3 regions of the Sporosarcina saromensis genome follow, and region 1 is predicted to be linked to each of the others. Evidence: riboswitches for the same ligand, from Rfam matches in the RefSeq annotation. Region 1 holds a riboswitch; each other region holds the start of a gene.
What was found. Region 1 has a riboswitch for thiamine pyrophosphate ahead of ACVHUV_RS15115 (3-oxoacyl-ACP reductase). Riboswitches for the same ligand answer to the same signal wherever they lie in the genome.
Positions count from the first base shown of each region.

Region 1 (7,603 bases):
TTCTCCATCCATTGTTTTCATATCACCAGGTTGAGCGGGCAAGTATTGGGAAAGAAATTCTTTGAAATTACGCTCCCCGATGAAACAGATGCCTGTTGAATCTTTTTTCTTCGCAGTTGCTAGTCCGGCCTTTTCAGCAATCAATCGTACTTCTGATTTGTCAAGGGAGCCAATTGGGAACATCACTTTTTGTAATTGCTCTTGATTTAACTGGTTCAAGAAGTACGTTTGATCTTTGTTTTCATCTTTCCCTCGCAACATTGCAACACCGTTATCTGTTTCCACAACTTGCGCATAATGGCCTGTTGCCAAGAAATCAGCACCTAAACTCATCGCATGATCGAGGAAAGCTTTAAATTTAATTTCTTTATTGCACATCACATCAGGGTTTGGTGTCCGTCCTGCTTTATATTCTTCAAGGAAATAGGTAAACACTTTGTCCCAATATTGTTGTTCAAAATTGACTGCATAATAAGGGATACCAATATCGTTACAAACTTTAATGACATCTTCGTAATCTTCGGTCGCCGTACATACGCCGAATTCATCTGTGTCATCCCAGTTTTTCATGAAAATACCGATGACATCATAGCCTTGCTCTTTTAAAAGTAATGCAGCAACAGAAGAATCGACACCTCCGGACATCCCGACAACTACGCGGGTTTCTGCTTTCGATTTAGTTGTTGTTCTCATTTATATTCATCCTTTATCCGTTCATTTCACTAGACGTTTAACAATCGTTGCTGTTGTAGTAGCTGCACGCCGCACCAGGTCTTCATCCAATCCTAAGCCAAAACTGAATCGTACCGAATTTCTTAGCTTTGAAGACTTGTTCCCGTACATCGCTGACAGAACATGAGACGGTTCAAGTGATCCTGCCGTGCAAGCAGAACCACTTGATACAGCAATTCCTGCCATGTCCATGTTGACGAGTAACGACTCGATATCTGTACCTGGAAAACTGATATTGAAGAGGTGTGGTAATCGGTGCGCTCGTTGGGCATTCAATTCAAATTGGATTCCCTCTTCGGTAAAAACAGCTTGTATGAGCTGTTTGTAGCGTTCATACGTTTTTTGGTTGTTCTCCATATCAACCTGAGCAATATGAACCGCTTTAGCAAATGCGGCAATGGCGGGCACATTTTCAGTCCCCGCTCGTCTCTTCCGTTCCTGCTCTCCGCCAAATAATAAGGGGTGAGTAGTGATCCCCTTTCGTTGATAAAGAAAGCCAACTCCTTTCGGCCCATTCAACTTATGAGCGGATGCACTGAGCAAGTCTACTTGTAATTCTTGTACATCTAAGGGCGCAATACCGTACGCTTGGACAGCGTCGGTGTGGAAAATTGCTTGATGTCCTTTGAGCAGTTCTCCAATTTCTTGAATCGGTTGGATGGAACCAACTTCATTGTTCCCGTACATAATCGTAACGAGAATCGTATTCTCCGTTAATGCATCTTTTACTTGCTCTACAGCAATTACACCGTCTTCATTCACAGGTAAATACGTCACTTGAAAACCTGTTTTCTCCAGTTCCTGGCAGGCGTGTAAGACGGCATGGTGCTCGATGGTTGTTGTAATAATGTGATTACCTTTCTCCTTCATTGCACTCGCAGTTCCAAAAATTGCAATGTTATCAGCTTCCGTACCACCTGAAGTGAAAATAATTTCATTTGGCTCCGCTTGTAAGCTCAGAGCAATTTCCTTACGAGCGTCATCGATCCATTTTCTAGCTAAACGTCCGTATTGATGAATACTCGAAGGGTTGCCGAATACTTTATCCATCGCTTCAATGTATGTTGACCGTACTTCCGGATGTACAGGTGTAGTTGCAGCATGATCCATATAGATTGTTTGCATGAGTAAACTCCTTTATTGAAACCGTTTAAATGTAATACATATATCCGTCATTTGTAGTAGATTCTTCTGCATCGACGAGATCTTGGATCGTTGTCGTGTCAAGAACTTCTCGAATTGCATCCCCAATCCGATTCCATAATGATTGTTGAGGGATATTTCCTTCTTCAATCCCTTCAACAACTTGGATAGGACCTTCTAATAACCGAATGATGTCCCCTGCTGTAATGTCTGTTGGCGGTTTGGAAAGTTTATAGCCGCCATAAGCACCACGAACACTTGTTACGAGACCACTGTTTCGCAATACCGGAATGAGTTGCTCAAGATACGCATCAGACAAATCATGCTCTTCGGCAATTTTCCGTAAAGGCATTGGACCTTCACCATATTTCTTTCCAAGTGCAACAATCATTGTAAGGCCATAGCGGCCTCTCGTTGAAATTCTCATGTATAACCAACGTCCTTTTCAATAAGTACAAAACATTATAGCATAATTGAAGGTTGGCTTCCTGCAAATGACTTCTCGGTTTTCTTTGTGTATAATGGTGGAACGGATGTACGTACGGGGAGTGAATAGTTTGCACAACGAACCATTAGCTTTTAGAATGCGACCACGAACAATTGACGAGATTGCCGGTCAACAACATATTATCGGAAAAGATACAGCCCTTTACCGGTTAGTTCGTAAAGGGCATGTCCCTTCCATGCTACTGTACGGCGAACCGGGTATCGGCAAAACCTCTTTAGCGTATGCAATTGCCGGCACTAGCGACTTACCGTTCATCGCACTGAATGCAACAGTTTCCGGTAAAAAAGATGTCGAGGAAGTTGTTGCAGAAGCTCGGATAACAGGAAAAGTCATTTTGTTTTTGGATGAAATCCACCGTTTTAATAAATTGCAACAAGACACGTTGTTACCACATGTTGAAAAGGGATCAATCGTGCTAATCGGTGCAACAACCGAAAATCCTTTCCACGACGTGAATCCTGCCATTCGTTCACGGTGCGGGGAGATTTTACAGCTCAAACGATTGGAAACCGAAGATGTTGTCAAGTTGTTGAAACGTGCCATCCACGATGTTGAGCGAGGTCTTGGGAAAACGCCTATTGCCATTACGGACGAGCAAGTCGAAAAGATAGCAGGCGGTGTGAACGGAGATGCTCGAAAAGCACTCACATTACTCGAGTCAATCGTATCAGCGAGTGATGAGGAAGACGGAATAATTGTTATTGAAGATTGGCTCATCGAAAACTTAATTGGCAGAATTGGACTCGTTGGCGATAAAAAAGGATCTCATCATTACAACTTGCTCTCTGCATTGCAAAAGTCTGTGCGTGGAAGTGATGTGAATGCAGCGATCTTCTACTTGGCTAATCTGCTTGAAACCGGCGACTTGATTGCTGTTTCAAGACGGCTTCTCGTCATGGCGTACGAAGATATCGGTTTAGCAGCACCCGAAGTTGGTCCACACGTACTTGCAGCGACGGATGCCGCTATTCGATTAGGCATGCCCGAAGCGCGTATCCCACTTGCGAACGCGGTCATCGAAATGTGTCTCGCATCAAAGTCCAATTCAGCATATAAAGCAATGGATGCAGCAATCCGCGCCATCAACGAAGGGAAAACAGGTGACATCCCCCTCCACTTGCGTGATACGCATTACGCTGGAGCTGCTGAACTCGGCCACGGTGGGTATCAATATCCTCATGATACCCCAATTGGATCTTTCGGCGGCTGGGTAAATCAACAATACCTCCCAGACAAATTGAAAGACGTAGAATTTTACGAACCTGTTATCGCGGGTGAGGAGAAGAAACTCGCAGGGATTTATGAACGGTTAAAGGAATTCAGACAAAGAAAATAAAAAAACACATCCTGTCTATTTTGTGTACAGGATGTGTTCTTTTTTTATAAAATATATTGATCCATTTTCAAAACAAGTTCAGCAATTCCCGGTTTACTTACTTGATCATTCGCACCAACGTTTTCACCTTTATGTTTTAATTCATCCGTAATCAATGATGAGAAAATAATGACTGGCAACATGGCAAGCTGTTCGTTTTCACGGATACGTTTTGTGAAATGATGACCATCCATTTGTGGCATTTCAATATCTGTAATAACAAGTTGGACAACTTCTTGTGCCTTCTGACCTGAAGCGACGGCATTTTCCAAATACGCCAAAGCATCTTTTCCGTTCTCAAAGAACTCGATGTTTGCATAACCTGCTTCGGTAAGCGTATCATTTAACAATTTACGCAACAAAGGAGAGTCTTCCGCAACAAGTATACGTTTGTCAGACCGCTCGCGTACACCAAGTTTCTTCACTTCTTCGACACGGATTCCACTCTCAGGATTTATGTCCAGGACAATTTTTTCGAAGTCTAGTAGCAACAGCATATCTTCCGATCGTTTAATTACACCGATCACTTGTGTCGTATCACCTGAATAGAGGTCTGCGGGTTTTTCAATTTGATCCCATGATACCCGATGAATTTGTGATACATCTTGCACATGGAAAACTACTTGTTGTTGATTAAACGCAGCGACGATGTATTTACCTTCATTTTTTCCAATTGTCTTCGGTAAGCCCATAACGGTTTCCATATCAATGACAGGCAATACGTCCCCACGCAATTGGATTATCCCTTCAATTGAAGGATGTGCATGTGGAATGATTGTGATTGGAGTAGGTAAAATGATTTCTTTTACTTTAATCACATTAATGCCATATCGATTATTGCCAATTTCAAATTCAACGATTTCAATTTCGTTCGTACCACTTTCCAATAATATGCCGTCTTGTCTTTGCATCATTTCCAGTCCTCTCATCGTAACTAGCAGTGGATTTATAACTTTCTTCCTTACATATCACAAGAACAATTCTATGTATTATGACCCATATTCATATTGTAGCAGTTCCCTCCCCTTTCAACAAGTGACTTATTTCTAACAAACTATGGTATAGTAAGAGGTAGACACAAATACATATGATCACTGGGGGAGCCTATTGGCTGAGAAGAGGAAACTCTGACCCTTTGAACCTGATTCGGTTAATACCGACGGAGGGAAGTGGCGAGTTCATCTTATCTATGCACATGACCGCTTTTTCCAGTGGTCTTTTTTTGTGCAATTCAAACATTTGAAGGAGAGATGGAGAATGAACATTGCAGAACAAGTGGTAGTCGTTACGGGAGGTAGTCGAGGATTAGGAAAAGCAGTGGTCCAAGCATTTGCCCGCGAAGGTGCAAAAGTGATCGTAAACTATTATAAAAGCGCCGACCAAGCAGAAGAGCTCGTTCGCTCAATTGGCAAAGAAAAAGCGGTCGCAATACAAGCAGATATCCGAAGTGAAGAAGATGTCAAAAGAATGTTTGAGGAAGGTAAAAGATTTTTCGGGAAACCTATCACAACGATTGTTAATAATGCCCTTGTCAATTTTTCGTTCAATGGAGATGCGAGGAAAGATCTCGAAACAATTGGATGGCAAGATTTTCAATGTCAATTTGAAGGAAGTGTCAAAGCGACTCTTAATACGTTACAAGCAGCGAGAAAAGATATGGAATCCCTGCAGTTCGGTCGCATTATTACAATCGGCACAAATTTATTTCAAAACCCTGTCGTCCCATACCATGAATACAATACGAGTAAGGCAGCGTTGCTCGGTTTAACGAGGAACATTGCAAAAGAACTAGGGGCATACGGCATCACTGCTAATATGGTGTCTGGTGGGTTGTTACATAAGACGGACGCAAGTGCAGCAACACCTGATGCTGTCTTTGACATCATTAAAGCAAGCACCCCTTTACAACAAGTGACAACACCAGAAGACGTGGCGGACGCAATCTTATTTTTCGCATCCCCATGGAGCCGCGCAGTGACAGGCCAAAACTTAATTGTGGACGGCGGACTAGTCATGAACTAATTACACATGTGACTACAGGATTTCAAAAGCATAAAAAAACTGCATGAAACCAAGTTTGTGTAACTTCGTTTCGTGCAGTTTTATTTTTTCTTCTCTATATTTTGTGAAACTTACTTACTGTCGTTCACTCTTTCAATCGGCAAGTCCTTAACAATATCGTTAAGCACCCAGCTTGCACAAACCAATCCCGCTACTGATGGCACGAAAGCATTCGATGAGGGCGGCATTTTTGCTTTCCGTATAGCGGCATCCGGATTCCCTACCGTTCCAACAACATCTTCACGTACAACAATCGGACTTTCATCAGAAAAAACAACCGGGACGCCTTTTCGAATGCCCTCTTTTCGTAATCGGAGGCGAATGACTTTGGCAATTGGGTCGGTGTGCGTTTTAGAAATGTCTGCAATTTGAAAACGAGTAGGATCTAATTTATTTGCTGCGCCCATGCTGGAAATAATTTGTATTCCACGTTGTAAACATTCTTTAATAAGGTGAATTTTGTAACTAATTGTATCGGAAGCGTCAATGACATAGTCAGGTTCATAACTGAAAAAGGTTTCGTACGTTTCCTCCGTATAAAACATATGAAGACCAACTACTTCACAGTCTTTATTAATATCCGCTATCCGTTCTTGCATCACTTCCACTTTTGAACGACCAACCGTCGACAACGTCGCAATCAATTGCCGATTTACGTTTGTAATGTCGACAGTATCCTTATCTACGAGAATGATTCTTCCAACTCCACTGCGTGCACAAGCTTCTGCAGCAAACGAACCGACACCACCTACACCTAAAATGGCAACCGTCTTGTTGCGCATACGCTCAAGTCCTTCTTTGCCTATCGCGAGCTCATTACGGGAAAATTGATGGAGCATGACAATTCCGCCTTTCTTCTATGAATCAAGTAAAAACCCCTCCGCAAGATCGCAAGAGGGGAATATGGGTAAATCCGTATAATATCGGTTGAGACGAATCCCAAATGTGCCGTCTTATCGTTATCGTTTTGAACCCGCTCTCAGCAGGTGGGTGCCCAATCCACTCTTTCTGAAGTCCCCCTAAAGGGCAGGTCATCTAGAGTGAAATTAGAGCTCCCTACGACAAAAATGTTGGGTCAAAAATTGATGAACATAAAACGTACACTTCAGGATTCGTATTACTAGTATCCTATCATATCACTCCTGCCGATTCAACAATTACACTTCGGCAATTTGTTCCTTTTTCAACAAACTACTCACTTCGATTGGATAGCGATTCCTAACTCTGCTAGCTGTGCTCCATCAACAGAGCTTGGTGCTTCTGTCAATAAACAACTCGCACTTGCTGTTTTCGGGAATGCAATCGTATCGCGTAAATTCGTCGCGCCCGCCAACAACATGACAAGGCGGTCCAAACCGAATGCAATGCCCCCATGAGGTGGTGTTCCGTATTCAAATGCATCGAGAAGGAAACCGAATTGCTCACGTGCTTGCTCCGCTGTGAAGCCTAATGCCTTGAACATCTTCTCTTGAACATCACGTTGATAAATACGCAGCGATCCTCCACCGAGTTCAAAACCATTTAGCACAAGGTCATACGCTTGCGCTTTTACCGCGCTCGGATTTGTTTCTAGTTCCTCAACATCTGCAGGCATCGTGAATGGATGATGTGCAGCATAGTAGCGACCTTCTTCTTCGTCATATTCAAACAACGGCCAATCTGTCACCCAAAGGAAATTATATTGCGACTCATCAATCAAGCCTAAGTCTTTCCCTAATTTCAAACGTAATGCACCGAGTGCGTCTGCGACAACAGATTTTTTATCTGCAACGAACAACAATAAG
Region 1 covers NZ_CM142738.1:2,935,524-2,943,126, forward strand. The annotation lists gene mnmA (tRNA 2-thiouridine(34) synthase MnmA) at 1-693, opposite strand, end outside; gene ACVHUV_RS15095 (cysteine desulfurase family protein) at 715-1,857, opposite strand; gene cymR (cysteine metabolism transcriptional regulator CymR) at 1,883-2,302, opposite strand; gene ACVHUV_RS15105 (replication-associated recombination protein A) at 2,433-3,719, shown strand; gene ACVHUV_RS15110 (chemotaxis protein) at 3,764-4,669, opposite strand; TPP riboswitch at 4,845-4,943, shown strand; gene ACVHUV_RS15115 (3-oxoacyl-ACP reductase) at 5,016-5,780, shown strand; gene ACVHUV_RS15120 (tRNA threonylcarbamoyladenosine dehydratase) at 5,891-6,658, opposite strand; RNA gene ssrS (6S RNA) at 6,752-6,934, opposite strand; gene aspS (aspartate--tRNA ligase) at 7,015-7,603, opposite strand, start outside.

Region 2 (7,603 bases), 1.3 Mb from region 1:
TTCTTGTGTTGTTGTTGGTATCCTCCTTTATCTCATGTTCAATGCACCAAGTGTGACAATGTTCGTTGCATACCAGACGATTGTAATTATTTTTATTTCCTTTGTTATGCTTCTGTTACCGGCAATTATTTTGAAAAGACTTCCATCCGCTGTGACGGGGACAAGCATGGGTATTGCAAATACAGGAGGTCAGCTTGCCGGTTTTATAACCCCGCTTGCGATCGGATTTATTGTACAGACGTTTAACGGTTCATATAATGCGGCTTTTTGGATGCTGATCATTTTCGCTATCATCTGTACGATTTCACTTTTGACGTTGAATTTCCGGAAGGGCGAGCTACTGCAAGCTAACGCGTAGGCTTTAACGGTAATTCATATAGATAAGGAGAGATGAATGATGGAATTCAGGAAATCGATTTCAAGTTTGATTGAACAAAAAAAGGATAAATTCATTGCGTTAAGCGATAAAATATGGGAAGTACCTGAATTGTATTTCGAAGAACATCAATCATCCGCCTACTTAATTGGGGCGTTAGAGGAAGAAGGGTTCCATGTCGAGCGGGGAGTCGCGGGACTTAGCACAGCTTTTATCGGGAGTTTCGGGTCAGGGAATCCTATCGTCGCGATTTTAGGCGAATTCGATGCTTTGCCGGGGCTTAGTCAGAAAAAAGGGCTTTCCCATCATGATCCAGTTGTCGAGGACGGCAACGGGCATGGATGTGGCCATAATCTTTTAGGGACTGGAGCGTTTGCGGCGGCGGTCGCCGTTAAAGAATATATGGAACAGAACGGTTTGCAAGGGACGGTTCGTTATTATGGCTGCCCTGCGGAGGAAAATGGATCCGGTAAAGCCTTCATGTCGCGGGCGGGTCTGTTTGACGATGTAGATGTAGCATTCTCTTGGCACCCTTGGGATGTACCAGGACTCATGAATGTGAAAACGCTTGCCAATTATTCTGCACGCTTCAAGTTCAAAGGAAAGAGCGCTCATGCTGCAGCCACTCCTCATTTAGGTAGAAGTGCACTCGATGCAGTAGAGTTAATGAATGTCGGTGTCAATTACTTACGGGAGCATATGGTGCCAGACGCACGAATCCATTATGCGGTTACGGATACAGGCGGCACTTCGCCGAACGTGGTGCAGGCGAATGCCGAAGTCGTCTATTTGATACGGGCAGTTGAAAAGGATGAAGTGGAATCACTTTATGAAAGGGTTCATGACATTGCTCGTGGAGCTGCATTAATGACGGGGACGACATTTGTCGTCGAATTTGTGGGAACTGCTTCCAATCTGATTCCTAATACTGTCCTTGCTGATGTGATGTATGAAAACCTTGTGAATGTCGGGGTTCCATCCTATGATGAAGCGGACGTCGCATTTGCGAAAGAAATCCGACGCACATTGACTGAGGATGATCTCAATAATGCATATGCTGGACGAGACCGGGAAACCGTGAAAAGGCTGAAGGAAAGAGTGATTGCTGATTTCATACCACCCCATTCCACTACCGAAGCGATTCTTTCAGGCTCAACGGACGTCGGGGATGTCAGCTGGGTCGTGCCAACGATGCAGTGCCTCACAAGCTGTTTTGCTTTAGGCACACCGCTCCATACATGGCAAGTCGTGTCGCAAGGAGCAACGCCGATTGCGCATAAGGGAATGTTGCAGGCGGCGGAAGTTATCGCGTCCACGGCGCTGCAAGTCATGGAAAACCCGACGATCATTGAACAGGCGAAAGCCGAGTTGGTGGACCGCTTGGACGGCAAGTCTTATTATTCTTTAATTCCTGATTCAGTAAAATAATATAAAAAAAGTATCGTGAGGACACACTCCCGATACTTTTTTTATATTATTTCGTGCGAAGTTGCAAAAGAATTTCCTCCATTTTAAGCTTACTGGTAAAATTGGATTATCGGAGTTAAGAAAGTAGGTAATGTCATGTACAGAGTAGCGGTTGTTGGTCCAAATCAATCGGTCGACAGGATTCTTACGTTGGCAAGAGAGATTGAAAAAGAATTAGAGTTCGTTCCGTATATTTATTCAAAAACGAACGAAGTAAAAGACTTCATACTGAATCCAGACATACCGGTGGACTTTTGGCTGTTTTCAGGCTATATCCCTTATCAAATTGCAGTCAATTCGACGGGGACGAACGAAAATTTTGTGTTTATCGATTCAAGTGAATTGAGTATTTATAAGGGAATCTTGAAACTTTCCAATGAGATTGGTAAAATTCCGCAACGGATTAGCGTAGATATGGTTTCATCGTTTCATTTTGATGAAGAATTTACCCAGTTGGAAAAGGACCTGGGGAAGGCATTTATTAAGAAATTCGATGTCGAGATTGAGGCGGAGGAATTGTTAGATTTTCATTACGGGTTATGGAAGCGGAATGAAATAGAAGTGGCGTTAACATGCTATCCGACTGTCTATGAAAGTTTGCGGGAAGCAGGTGTACCGGCATATTGGCTATCACCTTCACGCAATGAGATCTACCAGACTATCCGGATGTTCTTTGAAAAGATTAAAACATCATACTACAAAGACACACAAATCAGTGTCAAAATGATTGAAATCGTGAAGTATGGTGTAATAAAGGAAAAAATGAAGGAATCCTATCAACTGGAATACTTGGAGTTGCATTTAAAGAAAACACTTATACAGCTGTGTGAAACATTAGATGGTTTGCTTATTGAACAAGGAAATGGGCGGTATGTGATCTTTAGTACAAGAGGAGCAGTGGAGCGGAAAATCGGGACATTGAAGGAAAAAGTGGATCATCTATCACTTGAAGCGGACTCGACTGTTGCTGTCGGAATTGGCTTTGGTCAAACCGTCTTTACGGCCGAGGTAAATGCAAACCGTGCCGTTCGGGAGTCGAAGGAAAAAGGGAAGCAGGAAATTATCATTATTCAAGAAGATGGCACGATGATTGATGCAGCGGGGAAGGATGAACAGCTTGTCTATTCTTACCGTACGGACGATAATGAATTCGTGAAGAAACTACAAGAAGGAAAAATCAGCGTTAAGACATTTAAACGAATTGAATCGCTTATTCGGAAAATGGATTGGGCCCATTTCACAACGAAGGATCTGGCGATCCACTTGAACATGAGTGAGCGGAATGCCCAGCGGATCGTTTCCGATTTATGCAAAGTGGATTTAGCTGTATGCGTTGGGGAAGAATCACATTATTCGCGGGGAAGACCGGTGAAAGTGTACCAGTTGACATAATAAACGGCACAACATCCTAACATTTTGCGTAGAAATTGGTCATTTTTTTCACACTTAAAACAGGTGCCTGTGTAAGGCTGAATTCAGTTAATTCACTACAATTTCATATACATAAAATCTGGATGTTGTAGGTATCACGTTTCTTATGATTGCTTGTATAACCATTCAAATTGCTTGAATTAACGTGATTGTTTCTGGCACAGGCACCGTCAAAATTCAAAAAAATCATTCCATCAAAATTGCCGAGGCTGCGTATTTTACAGTATGAGAGTCACGATGGTATCCCGATAGGGCGGGATAGGACACACACACGAAAAATCAATGCGGCGTCTTTGGACCCATTCATTCGGTTTTCGGATCGAAGAGCAGCAAGCTGCCGAACAGACCGACGCCGAAAGTCACCATCCCGCCACAGATAAAGCCGAATCCGACCATCGTTGTTATGCTGGATATAGTGAAACCGCTTTCGAATACACCTAACGAAAAGATGATAAAGCCCAGAACAAGTTCGAGTGTTGCTAGTCGTTTCATAAAATATAGGAAATTAATTTGCATCATGATTCCTCCTTACTCGTTCACCGTTTTGACATATTTTCAGTATACGCGTGAGATGATTGTCTTGTAAATGTATTTTGATAATTTTTTAAAAACCGGTGCCTGTGCATGGTTGAATTTAGTTAATTCACTACAATTGTATATATATATAACTTCGGAATGTCTTCGTTGGTTGTTTCTTTGTATACTTATTAAAATTGGTTGAATTAACATGAATGTTTCTTGCACAGCGTTTAATGTGAAATAAGTCAAGTGCCATGTTGTTGCTATTTTTACGCACGCAAAACCAAGCTTCAGAATGGTATTTTTTTGAAACTCAACAATCACAGAACACTCTATAAGGGCATCTTTCCTTAGCGGGAAAGGTCTTACATTTTCATTCCACAGGGATACATCCTATTAAATCCAAACTCTGTTCTTTCACGTTTTATCCGTATTTGTGGAACAAGACCTAAAACAGGTGCCTGTGCAAGGTTGAATTCAGTTAATTCACTACAATTGCATATACATAAAATCTGGATGTTGTATGTATCACGTTTCTTATGATTGCTTGTATAACCATTCAAATTACTTGAATTAACGTGATTGTTTCTGGCACAGGCACCGTCAAAAGTATTAGTATTAAAGTATAAGGCAGTGGTGGCGGGAAAAGTACTCTATAAATGAGAATCAGATGATGGTATACTATAAGTAGAGAATAAGATGTGAATCAAATTAATCCGATAGAGAGCGCGTATAGGAGAAGGGCAGCCACTGCTGCTCTTCTTTTTTCGGCCAACTTTGTTCTTAAAAACGGGTACCTGTGTCAGGTTAAATTTAGTTAATTCATGACAATTGTGTATACAAGAATGTCGTGGTTGTAGTGTTTATTAGTAAAGTTCCTACACCTGCAATCAGTACGCGAATAAAGGTAAATGGTATACTACATTTAAATAATGCGCATTCTATTTGATGAATAGATTCTCTTTTAAAGTCGTGAAAAAAAAAAGTAGGTGAACAAAGTGGGAAAATATCAATTGGATTATAAAGGTCAATCGGCTGTGACTAAATATCATGAAAAAAACAAGCCTGTTAAGTTTGATAAAAAGCAGCATCTTGAAAAGTTACGTACAGAGTATTTGAATAAAAAGCAAAAACAAACAGATCAATAATTGGAGCGAAAGAGGCTGGGACATAACATAAAAAAACTGCATTATGGCTAATTCGCCTTTTAATGCAGTTTTTAATATTTTTCCAGTGTTTCTTTTCAAATTCTTTAGTGAGTCGGAGCGGAAAAAGGCCGACTCCTGCGGGATTGTAGCGCGAATGTTGAGACCCCGCAGGCAGCGCAGCGGACGAGGAGGCTCAAGCGCGCCCCGCGGAAAGCGTGCCTTTTGGAGCGCAGAGGAACGGTCTATTTAGAGTTTTGTCCCAGCGTCTTTATTTGAGCTCCTTTATTGAATGACCGTTTGGAAGGACAACATGTTAGGTAATAAATGGTCCGGTTGTAATCAATCATACAGTATGATATGGTTTAGGGTGAAAACCAATAAGAATAGTAGAAATGGCAGCAATCGTTATACAAAACCTTAAAAACTTAATAGGATGCACTAGGGGTGTTATTTAACTGAGATGAGTAGAAACTCAAACCCTTTGAACCTGATCTAGTTGATGCTAGCGTAGGAAAGTGTGAACATTCATACATATGAAGAGGGATGACTCTGTCTTTTTCTTAGTGTGTCATATTTGTTTTACGCAACTTTCCTTTTGGAAGGTTGCGTATTTTTTTTTGCTGCCATTTGCCTATTCAACTATTACATGTTTAGGAGCTGTTGAAATGACAAAGGTCGTGTTGGTAACAGGAAGTAGTCAAGGATTAGGGGCAACGATCGCAAGGACATTGGCAAGCCAAGGATTTCGGGTCGTCATTAATTACAATAAAAGCAAAGAGGCAGCCGACAAGATGGCTTTTGAGATTGGAAAAGATCATGCGATTGCGATTCAAGCGGATGTCACCAATCGTGCAGAAGTAGAGCGCATGGTGGAAAAGGCAACGGCATACTTCGGGCAAATTGATGTGGTCGTCAATAATGCATTAATCGATTTCAAATTTGATCCAGTCAAGCAGAAGCCGTTTAGTGAACTATCTTGGGAAGATTATCAGGGACAGTTGGATGGGACGTTAAAAGCAGCATTTAACGTCATTCAAAGTGTCATTCCTCAATTTATTGAACGACAAAATGGAAGTATTATCAATATCGGAACGAATCTGTTTCAGAATCCTGTCGTTCCTTATCATGAATACACGACAGCGAAAGCCGGATTGATCGGTTTTACACGCAATATCGCTGCCGAGTTAGGGGCATACGGTATAAAAGCGAATGTCGTTTCAGGGGGCTTATTGAAAACAACGAATGCGAGTGCTGTTACAACGCCGGAAGTATTTGAATTAATTGCGAACGCTACGCCGTTGAAAAAAGTGACAACCCCTCAAGACGTTGCAAATATGGTCGCTTTTTTGTCTTCAGACCATGCGAGCGGCATTACAGGGCAGAATTATACCGTCGATGGCGGCTTAACAATGAATTGACAAATGGGGGTGTGGAGAGTGACTGAACAAAAAGGGAAACAATTGAACTTAGGTGTTTTGCTGTATGGGTGCGGGCACCACCAAGCTGCTTGGCTCATGCCTGACTCAAGTGTTGAACGCATTGGTGAGATTTCCTATTATCAAGACTTGGCCAAGTTGGCGGAAAGGGGCTTGCTTGACGTCGTATTCTTTGCGGATAATCAATCTTTTGCAGGAAAGAGTTCCAGTGAATTGCCGGCATTTTGGTTTGATCCGCTCATCAATTTAACAGCCATCTCCCAAGTGACAGACCATGTCGGGTTAGTTCCGACGATTTCAAGCACTTTTTCCAATCCGTTTACAGCTTCCCGCCAGCTTTTGAGTTTAGACCATATTACTAAAGGTCGTGTAGGTTGGAATCTTGTTACGTCAATGACTGATGTTGAGGCGCAAAATCATAACATGGATCAACTGCCCTCGCATGATGAACGGTATGAAAAGGCAGATGAATTTGCTGTGTTAATGAATAAATTATTTCTTTCATGGGACAGTGAAGCATTTTTGCATCAACGTGAAGAGAAAAAGTTGATCAATCCTGCAAATATCTCGCCATTCCATCATGAAGGCACCTATTTTAAAGTGTGTGGACCGTCCACTACGCCGAAAAGCCCTCAAGGTAAACCGGTGGCGATGCAGGCAGGGGCGTCCAAACAAGGCATTGCATTAGCCGCAAAACATGCTGATGCCGTTTACTCAGTGTCATGGAATCTTAAGCAAGCCAAAAGATTTCGGGACAAATTAAATGAGCAAGTGAAACAAAGCGGGAACAACAGACATATTAAAGTGTTTCCGGGCTTAGTCACCTATGTGGGGGAGAGCCGTGAAGAGGCTTTTGCCAAGAAAGCCGCAATAGATGTGAAACTTCCTATTGAAACAGCTTTAAAACAGCTGAGCATGTTTATCCGGCAAGACTGTTCCGATTGGGCATTGGATGAAAAGGTTCCTCCATTGCCGCCTGTCGAAGAATTTACTGGGCCAGTCGGCCGGTACGAGACGATACTGGAAATTATTCATGATACAAACCCGACAGTAAGGGAGCTGTTGGGGTATCTGAATGCTGGTGGGGGACATTTCACGCTCATCGGCACACCGGAAGAGATTGTCGATCAGATGGAGCTTTGGTTTAAAGAAGGGGTGGCGGATGGATTTAATCTTATGCCGCCGACATTGCCCGGTAGTTTAGAAGACTTTGTTGAATTAATTGT
Region 2 covers NZ_CM142738.1:1,646,175-1,653,777, forward strand. The annotation lists gene ACVHUV_RS08185 (MFS transporter) at 1-358, shown strand, start outside; gene ACVHUV_RS08190 (M20 family metallopeptidase) at 398-1,804, shown strand; gene ACVHUV_RS08195 (hypothetical protein) at 1,940-3,235, shown strand; gene ACVHUV_RS08200 (hypothetical protein) at 3,578-3,790, opposite strand; gene ACVHUV_RS08205 (hypothetical protein) at 4,792-4,941, shown strand; TPP riboswitch at 5,372-5,472, shown strand; gene ACVHUV_RS08210 (3-oxoacyl-ACP reductase) at 5,607-6,359, shown strand; gene ACVHUV_RS08215 (LLM class flavin-dependent oxidoreductase) at 6,378-7,603, shown strand, end outside.
Region 2: it holds a riboswitch for thiamine pyrophosphate, as region 1 does, so the genes downstream of both, ACVHUV_RS08210 (3-oxoacyl-ACP reductase) here and ACVHUV_RS15115 (3-oxoacyl-ACP reductase) in region 1, are expected to answer to the same signal.

Region 3 (7,603 bases), 1.8 Mb from region 1:
CAAATCAGAGTTCACTTATAAAAATCATAAGATAAAAGTTGAAGAGACCATAATAGACGAAGGTAATTATACGGATCGCTGGAATTACAAAATCGCATTTGCCAATTTATCGATTATCGTAAACGGAAAAAGACTAGATACACTGGAAAACTATCCAATACGGGCTGAAGACGAGGGATTAGCTAAATACTATGGAAACATCTCTTTCATAATTGTAAAAGATAAAGAGAAAGACGATGAGAAGCTTTATATAATTTTGAAGGAAACAAAAGATATCATTGAGAACGGAAATGTTCTGGGAACAGTCCCTTTTGATTCGTTAACTTACAGCTTATACAGCTTGGACGAAGCGGGAAGCTTAGAAAGCGACTCGTTTACCTTTACCGATCGAAACGCCTTGCAGACACTATTGCTAACGAATAGCGGTACTTCCCCAATTGCTGTAGGTTACTATACAGATGCTTGGAACTGGATGCCATCCATTGTATTCCCATTCATCTTCCCGTTTTTCTCATTACTAATTGGACTCATTTTGATGAGTCGCTACTTTCCGTTCAAAAGGCAATTTAAAACGTAAAATGCCAACCTCCAATGGATTGGTACAGCCTGTTGATAAGCGCTTTTATGCGTTGTTGCTCGACTTGCCCGCCCTCTCATGAACTTTAGTTCTATTTGAGGCTTGACTTGCTGTCGAGCCGACCTACACGATGCGGGTCATGTAGTAGTCGTGACAAGACATTCCGAATTCAGATCGCCTTCCACCTCGCAAGCGTTTTCAAGCCAAGCTAAGACGTGTGCCAATTTCTCAAAAATCACATCAAAAAAAGTGTAGACAAAGTAAAATCGACTTTGTCTACACTCAGAGCCATCCATAAAGGAGTGGCTTTTCTTCTATTACATTTCTAAATGCTTCAACGCTTCGGCTACTTTCACCGTACGTTTTGCCTGATGCTTTACTGCTGCTTCCACGTCTTCGATCATTTTGCCATCTTGACCGACTGTTACGCTCGTGCCATATGGGTTTCCACCCGCACCGAATGTGACTGGATCCGTATAACCCGGAGCCGCAACAATTGCACCCCAGTGATACATCGTCGTATACAACGAGAGGATTGTTGCTTCTTGGCCACCATGTGGATTTTGCGCGGAAGACATTGCACTGACCGCTTTATTGGCAAGCTTACCTTTCGCCCATAGGCCACCTGTCGTATCCAAGAAATTCTTCATTTGGCCGGGCATATTGCCGAAACGCGTCGGTACACTGAAGATGATCGCATCTGCCCATTCGAGGTCTTCCGGCTTCACCTCAGGCACATCTTTCGTCGCTTCCACATGTGCTTTCCATGCCGGATTTGAATCGATTGCGGCTTGAGGAGCTGTTTCTGCAGCTTTTAACACGCGTACTTCGGAACCCATTTCCTTCGCTGCTTCTGCTGCCCATTGTGCCAACTGATAATTCGTACCACCTGAACTGTAGTAAACAATCGCTGTGTTCGTCATGAGTAAAACCCCTTTTCTTATTGTAGAAATTCTTTATACCAACTTGCTGCTTCCTGCACTTCTGATTGCGTTAACGCATGGCCGTTCATTTCCCAATGGACTTCTGTACGTGCACCTGCATTTGTTAGAAGCGACAACAAATCCAACGTTTCTTTCGCCGGACAAATCGGATCATTTTTCCCTGCGGCAATGAACACCGGAACTTTGCTGAGATCCGGTAATTCAATCCCTCGCCTTGGTACCATCGGATGATGCAAGATTGCTCCTTTTAATGAATCAGCATAGTGGAATAGTAAGCTCCCTGCAATATTCGCACCATTTGAATAGCCGACAGCTACGACTTCTGATCGATCAAACCCGTATTTCTCAGCTGCTTCATCCAAAAACGCATGTAATTCATTCGTTCTGAACACTAAATCTTCTTCGTCAAAAACGCCTTCTGCCAGTCTTCTGAAAAAACGCGGCATACCATTTTCCAATACATTACCTCGGACACTTAAAACCGAAGCATCCGGGTCTATCAATGTTGCTAACGGTAACAGATCTTGTTCGTTACCACCTGTTCCGTGCAATAGCAACAATGTCCGTTTAGATGTTCCTTGTTCAAAGACGTGCTTCATCATGCTCCCCCCTTTCGATTTACTTCTCGTACATGAAACGGTATGATCTACGCTTCCAATTGGTCGAGGAACTGCTCATAGTGAGCTATCCACTGCAAAATTCAGCCTAGTAGCATTCGTTTCTTGTTAGTACCGCTTACCATTATCTCGAATTAAGATATCTTGAATTAAAGATAAATGTACCAAAGATATTCTAAGTTGTCAAAAATGTTGATTGATTTCAGCAGAATGATTACTCAAAGTTTGAACAACGCCAATAGTGATAGGCAATTGCATCCGACATGAAGGCAAGTCCTCTACTTTCAACTTGTAACACTGGCTTCCAAGCTTCCCCTCTCCCCTTCATCAAGTAAATTTCATGATGGGGTGCTGGGTCAAAATAGCCGCACATATCGAACGTTCCATGCCGTTTAAACACTGCAGACACTTCATAGTCAATGAGTGGCGCTGTTGTCAATGGATTGCCTACTGCATGTTCGAGAAGAAATCCGGATTCTCCTTTTTTGTGATCTTTGCGTTGCAGCGTAATCCCGTCTGAAGAAGCTCGTGCTTTTTCCCGGAAGTTTTTTAAATGGTCATATGCAATTGACGGACCTACCTCTTTTGTAAACGTCAGCGGTTCACCTTTTTCATCGTACGCGAGCTCAATATCGACACGCGTACGAAAACCATCGCCATTCGGATCAAAGTCACGGGCGTCTCCTTTGAAATAATGATTGGGTGACAACAAATTTGGATTCCGTACCCATTCCTCTGCAAGAAACGTTGTATAACGTAATTTCCATCGATCTATAGGATGCAACGTCTTTTCCCTTTCATTCACTGGCTGTAAAAGCTCTCGCGGCTTGCCGATCCACTTGACGGTCGAAAATGTTTCAATAGCAGCTTCCTTACGTGATGAATTGGGATGCAGCGAACCAAACACATTAGACAAAACCGATTTAACGGATGTCAAACGCTCCTCTGATTTTTCAAGCGGACGTCTTGCTCGAATCATATAGTCGTATGATTCGTCCATGTCAATATCCCGGTCGATGTACCAATTTGTGTTGACCATCTTTACAAATTTTCCATTCCGATAAATGCCGTATTCTTCTATGTCCTTCATACCTTCCCATGACAAGGCGATTTGCGTTTTCGCTACGATTGTCGTCATGACAAGAGATTGCAAGGGATTCTCGACGTTCTTTTCTTCAGCAAAAGCAGACGTTTGCAATGCAATGACATCGACGACTTGATTATCCTCAACACGTTCTACCATGTAATGATAGAATTTACCATGTTTGAAATCCCCGTCTTGAAATTCCGGCACGGTTCCTTCATAGACATGTTCACCATCTTTATACACGTTGTAAAAACCTCCGACATCATTCCATGTGAATGAAATCAAATCATGTTCATGCTTTACAGACTGTATTTCAAATAACATGTTTGCGCCTCCCTTTACCTCTATTTTGGGGAACTTTCAACATCGCTAAACATAACGTACCAATCAATTGAACAGCTTATGCGAAAGTGAACGATCTATCCATTAACGATTGTGCGTCCCAGTCACTATCCGCGTACATGGCGTATGCTTATATGCATCAACATGCTTGAATGTACCCATTACTATTTCCTTGCCCTTCTTGCGAATCTGCGAAACTATGTTATAGTAATTTTGAAAACAAATCGTAAAATTGCCACTAGGGGTGCCTTATGCACGTGTGTAAATTTGCAAAACACTCGTACCGATTTCATGTTCACTATGCGTATATCATGGTGAAACATTAAAAATCGGACAGAGCTGATAGCAAATGAAACATGCAATGCGCTAGGCTGAGACGTGTATGAATACGCGGACCCTTTGAACCTGATCTGGTTGATACCAGCGGAGGGAAGTGGGTGCGCAACTTCTATCCATTGAATTTGCAAGCCGCTTCTTGACGCCCTGTCAGGAGCGGCTTTTTTGCATATATGGAGGCATGTTGACGATGTATTTACAAAAACTACGAGATGAAAAACCGTTGATTCATTGCATTACGAATATTGTTGTTGCGAATTTCCAAGCGAATGGCTTGCTTGCACTAGGAGCTTCCCCTGTCATGGCGGATGCGGTTGAAGAAGCAGCGGATATGGCGGCTGTTTCATCAGCTGTCGTATTGAATATCGGTACGCTTAAAGCGGTCAGTGTCGAGGCGATGTGCCTTGCTGGGGAGCGTGCGGCGGCTAATGGCATTCCGGTCATCCTCGATCCAGTCGGTGCTGGAGCGACCTCATTCCGAAAAGCCGCTGTCCTATCGATTTTAGAGAAAGTTCCTGTGTCCCTTATTCGTTGCAACGCTGGGGAACTTGCAGCAATTGCAGGAATTGATTGGCAAGCAAAAGGGGTTGATGCAGGAGATGGAGAGGCAGATTTGGAACAGCTCGCGCTTGAAGTGGCGACGCGATACAGCTGTCTTGTTGCAGTGACCGGTGTTGAGGATCTTGTTACAGACGGCAAAAGGGTCGTGCGAATTGCTGGGGGCCATTCACTTATGACACGTGTCACAGGCGTAGGTTGCCTGTTAAGTGCGGTCGTTGCTGCATTTGTTGCAGTGGCAGACGATCACAAGTTGGAAGCAGCGGAAAACGCTTTGGCTATTTATAAAAGAGCAGGTGAACAGGCAGCGGCACTATCTACTGGACCAGGAGACTTTGCTGTGAATTTATTGAACGCACTTTATGCAATAACAGAGGAGGATTTGAGATGACTTCAGTAGCTTTGACAATTGCAGGTTCAGATAGTGGCGGGGGGGCTGGTATACAGGCAGATTTGAAGACGTTCCAAGAGCTTGGTGTATTCGGGACGTCCGCGTTAACGGCTGTTACTGCACAAAATACGTTAGGCGTACACGGTGTCTACCCGATTGAGGCGGCAGGTGTAACTGCTCAAATACAAGCTGTGTTGGACGATTTTTCAGTAGGAGCCGTGAAGACAGGGATGCTATTTTCAGCAGACATTATTGAGGCGGTAGCAGTTTCATTAAGGCACAATGGCTGCCCACCCCTCGTGATTGATCCAGTGATGATCGCAAAAGGTGGCGCATCTTTACTTAAAGATGAAGCCGTTACTGCTTTGAAAGCACATTTACTTCCTCTTGCTACTCTCGTCACGCCGAATATTCCGGAAGCGGAAGTGCTTGCGGATATGACGATTCAGTCGACAGCTGATTACGAAGAAGCAGCGAACCGGATTCTTAGTTCAGGGGCAAAAGCGGTCATTTTAAAAGGCGGACATAGCAATGATGCGCAGTTTGCGGAAGACTTTTTCTTCGGGGCAGACGGCTATTCATTCACGTTAAAATCAGAACGGATTGCTACAAAAGATACGCATGGTACGGGTTGCACGTTTTCTGCCGCAATTACTGCATTCATTGCGCAAGGAAAAAGTTTGCAGGAAGCAGTGCGTGAAGCGAAGGTATTTATTCAAGCGGCCATATCGGATGGCTTACAATTAGGCGGAGGTCACGGGCCAACGAATCACTGGGCATATAATCGATTGAAGCAGGATGCAAAGGAGGTTGTCATAATTGAATAAAGAGCAACTGGCACTTTATTTCATAATGGGTTCGACGAATACAGGAACGCAGGACCCTCTACATGTGCTCGAGTGCGCTTTGCGTGGCGGCATTACTTGCTTTCAGTTACGAGAAAAAGGGCCGGGTGCGAAAAGAGGCGAAGCATTGCTGGAATTTGCTCGACAATGCCAAGAGTTGTGCAAGGAATATAGTGTTCCGTTCATCGTGAACGATGATGTGGACCTTGCTTTAGCACTTGATGCAGACGGGGTACATGTTGGGCAAGAAGATGAACAGGCAGCGATTGTTCGCAAACGGCTTGGCATTGGGAAAATACTTGGCGTGTCTGCACATACGTCGGATGAAGTGCTAGCCGCAATTGAAGCGGGTGCTGATTACATCGGAATGGGCCCTGTCTACACGACCACTTCAAAACCGGACGCAAAACCGGTAGCTGGCACGCAGTTCATTCAGACGACAAGGTCTGTTTACCCTGATTTACCGATTGTCGGCATCGGCGGCATTACTGTCGATAATTTTGCACCTGTGTTTGCTGCGGGCGCAAACGGGGTTTCGGTCATTTCATCAATTGCTGGAGCAACGGATGTCTATGCGGCGACTAAAGCGTTTGCTGAATCTATAGAGAAAGAAGGGGTTCCTTTATGAACACGCGAAAAATGGTTATCATGACGATGTTTGTTGCGATAGCAGTTGCCGGCTCGACATTCGTTTCATTCCCCGCAGGCATAGCACGCGCGTATCCAGTCCAGCATGCGGTGAACGTAGTTGCAGCCATTCTGTTAGGTCCAATTCCCGCAGTTGTTATTGCATTTTTGACGGGACTTATTCGAGTATTGACTGGCACAGGGTCATTACTCGCATTCCCCGGTGGCATGATCGGTGCGTTATTGGCAGGTCTATTTTATAAACAGTTTGGTAAAGCGTGGCTCGCTGGGATTGGTGAAGTGATTGGTACAGGCGTGATTGCGTCACTTTTGGCAGTACCTTATGCGAAGATTTTAATGGGTACAACGGTCACTGCCTTCTTTTTCGTCCCCCCATTTATGGTTTCAACGGTGAGTGGCGCGGCGCTTGGGCTAATTCTTGTTGTCCGGCTGCAGCAAACTTCAGCGTGGCATAAAATCGAAAGTGTCGGTGGGCGATTGTAAGAATACGTTTGGTCAGAGGAATTTAGTTCAAGTGTGAGCGTGGTTCTAAAGTCCCGATATGGTGATAACTTTAGTTATCCGATCGATAACTTTGTGAACTTGATTGATAACTCATGGTATCCGATCGATAACTTTGTGAACTCGATTGATAAGCGAGCCTATTCAATCGATAACTTTTTGAGTCGTAAAAACCGCTCCAGCGATTAGGCGAGGAGCGGTATATGATTTTAGGGAAGCTATTATCGCCAACAATGGTAGCTAGAGGGATGGTATCCAGTTGTACGGTCGGCAAGTATGTAACTTCGACGACTCTCTTTTTGATGCGTTCATTTCATTCAAAAACATGGTCGGATGAATGAGACTCTTCTAGAAGTTCTTCCCGCCAAATTCGCTCTACGTTTGCACCCACTTCAGTTACATGCACCCGGTACACATCGGGATTCGTCAGTGCCTGCCATTCTGCAAATCCGACGTGCTCGTCATAACATCTTAAGAGGAGCGTCATCAGATTTCCATGTGTAACGAGCACCGTTTTGGAGCCATCTGGCAACTCTTCGACCACATTACATACACGCTCCATCGCTTCGTGTGATGACTCGCCACCTTCATATTTCAAATGGACATCGAGAAATGAATCCTCTAATTTTAACAACCAATCCTCAAAATCATACGAACTCAACGTCCGTTCCGCCAATCGACTATCCTCTTCGAAGTACAATCCTTTCCGCTCCGCTAAAGGTTCAGCTGTCATGCGCGCTCGGACAAAAGGACTTGT
Region 3 covers NZ_CM142738.1:935,373-942,975, reverse strand. The annotation lists gene ACVHUV_RS04585 (hypothetical protein) at 1-577, shown strand, start outside; gene wrbA (NAD(P)H:quinone oxidoreductase) at 895-1,500, opposite strand; gene ACVHUV_RS04575 (alpha/beta hydrolase) at 1,518-2,120, opposite strand; gene ACVHUV_RS04570 (DUF3238 domain-containing protein) at 2,353-3,549, opposite strand; TPP riboswitch at 3,798-4,016, shown strand; gene thiM (hydroxyethylthiazole kinase) at 4,094-4,852, shown strand; gene thiD (bifunctional hydroxymethylpyrimidine kinase/phosphomethylpyrimidine kinase) at 4,849-5,679, shown strand; gene thiE (thiamine phosphate synthase) at 5,705-6,325, shown strand; gene thiW (energy coupling factor transporter S component ThiW) at 6,322-6,828, shown strand; gene ACVHUV_RS04545 (histidine phosphatase family protein) at 7,160-7,603, opposite strand, start outside.
Region 3: it holds a riboswitch for thiamine pyrophosphate, as region 1 does, so the genes downstream of both, thiM (hydroxyethylthiazole kinase) here and ACVHUV_RS15115 (3-oxoacyl-ACP reductase) in region 1, are expected to answer to the same signal.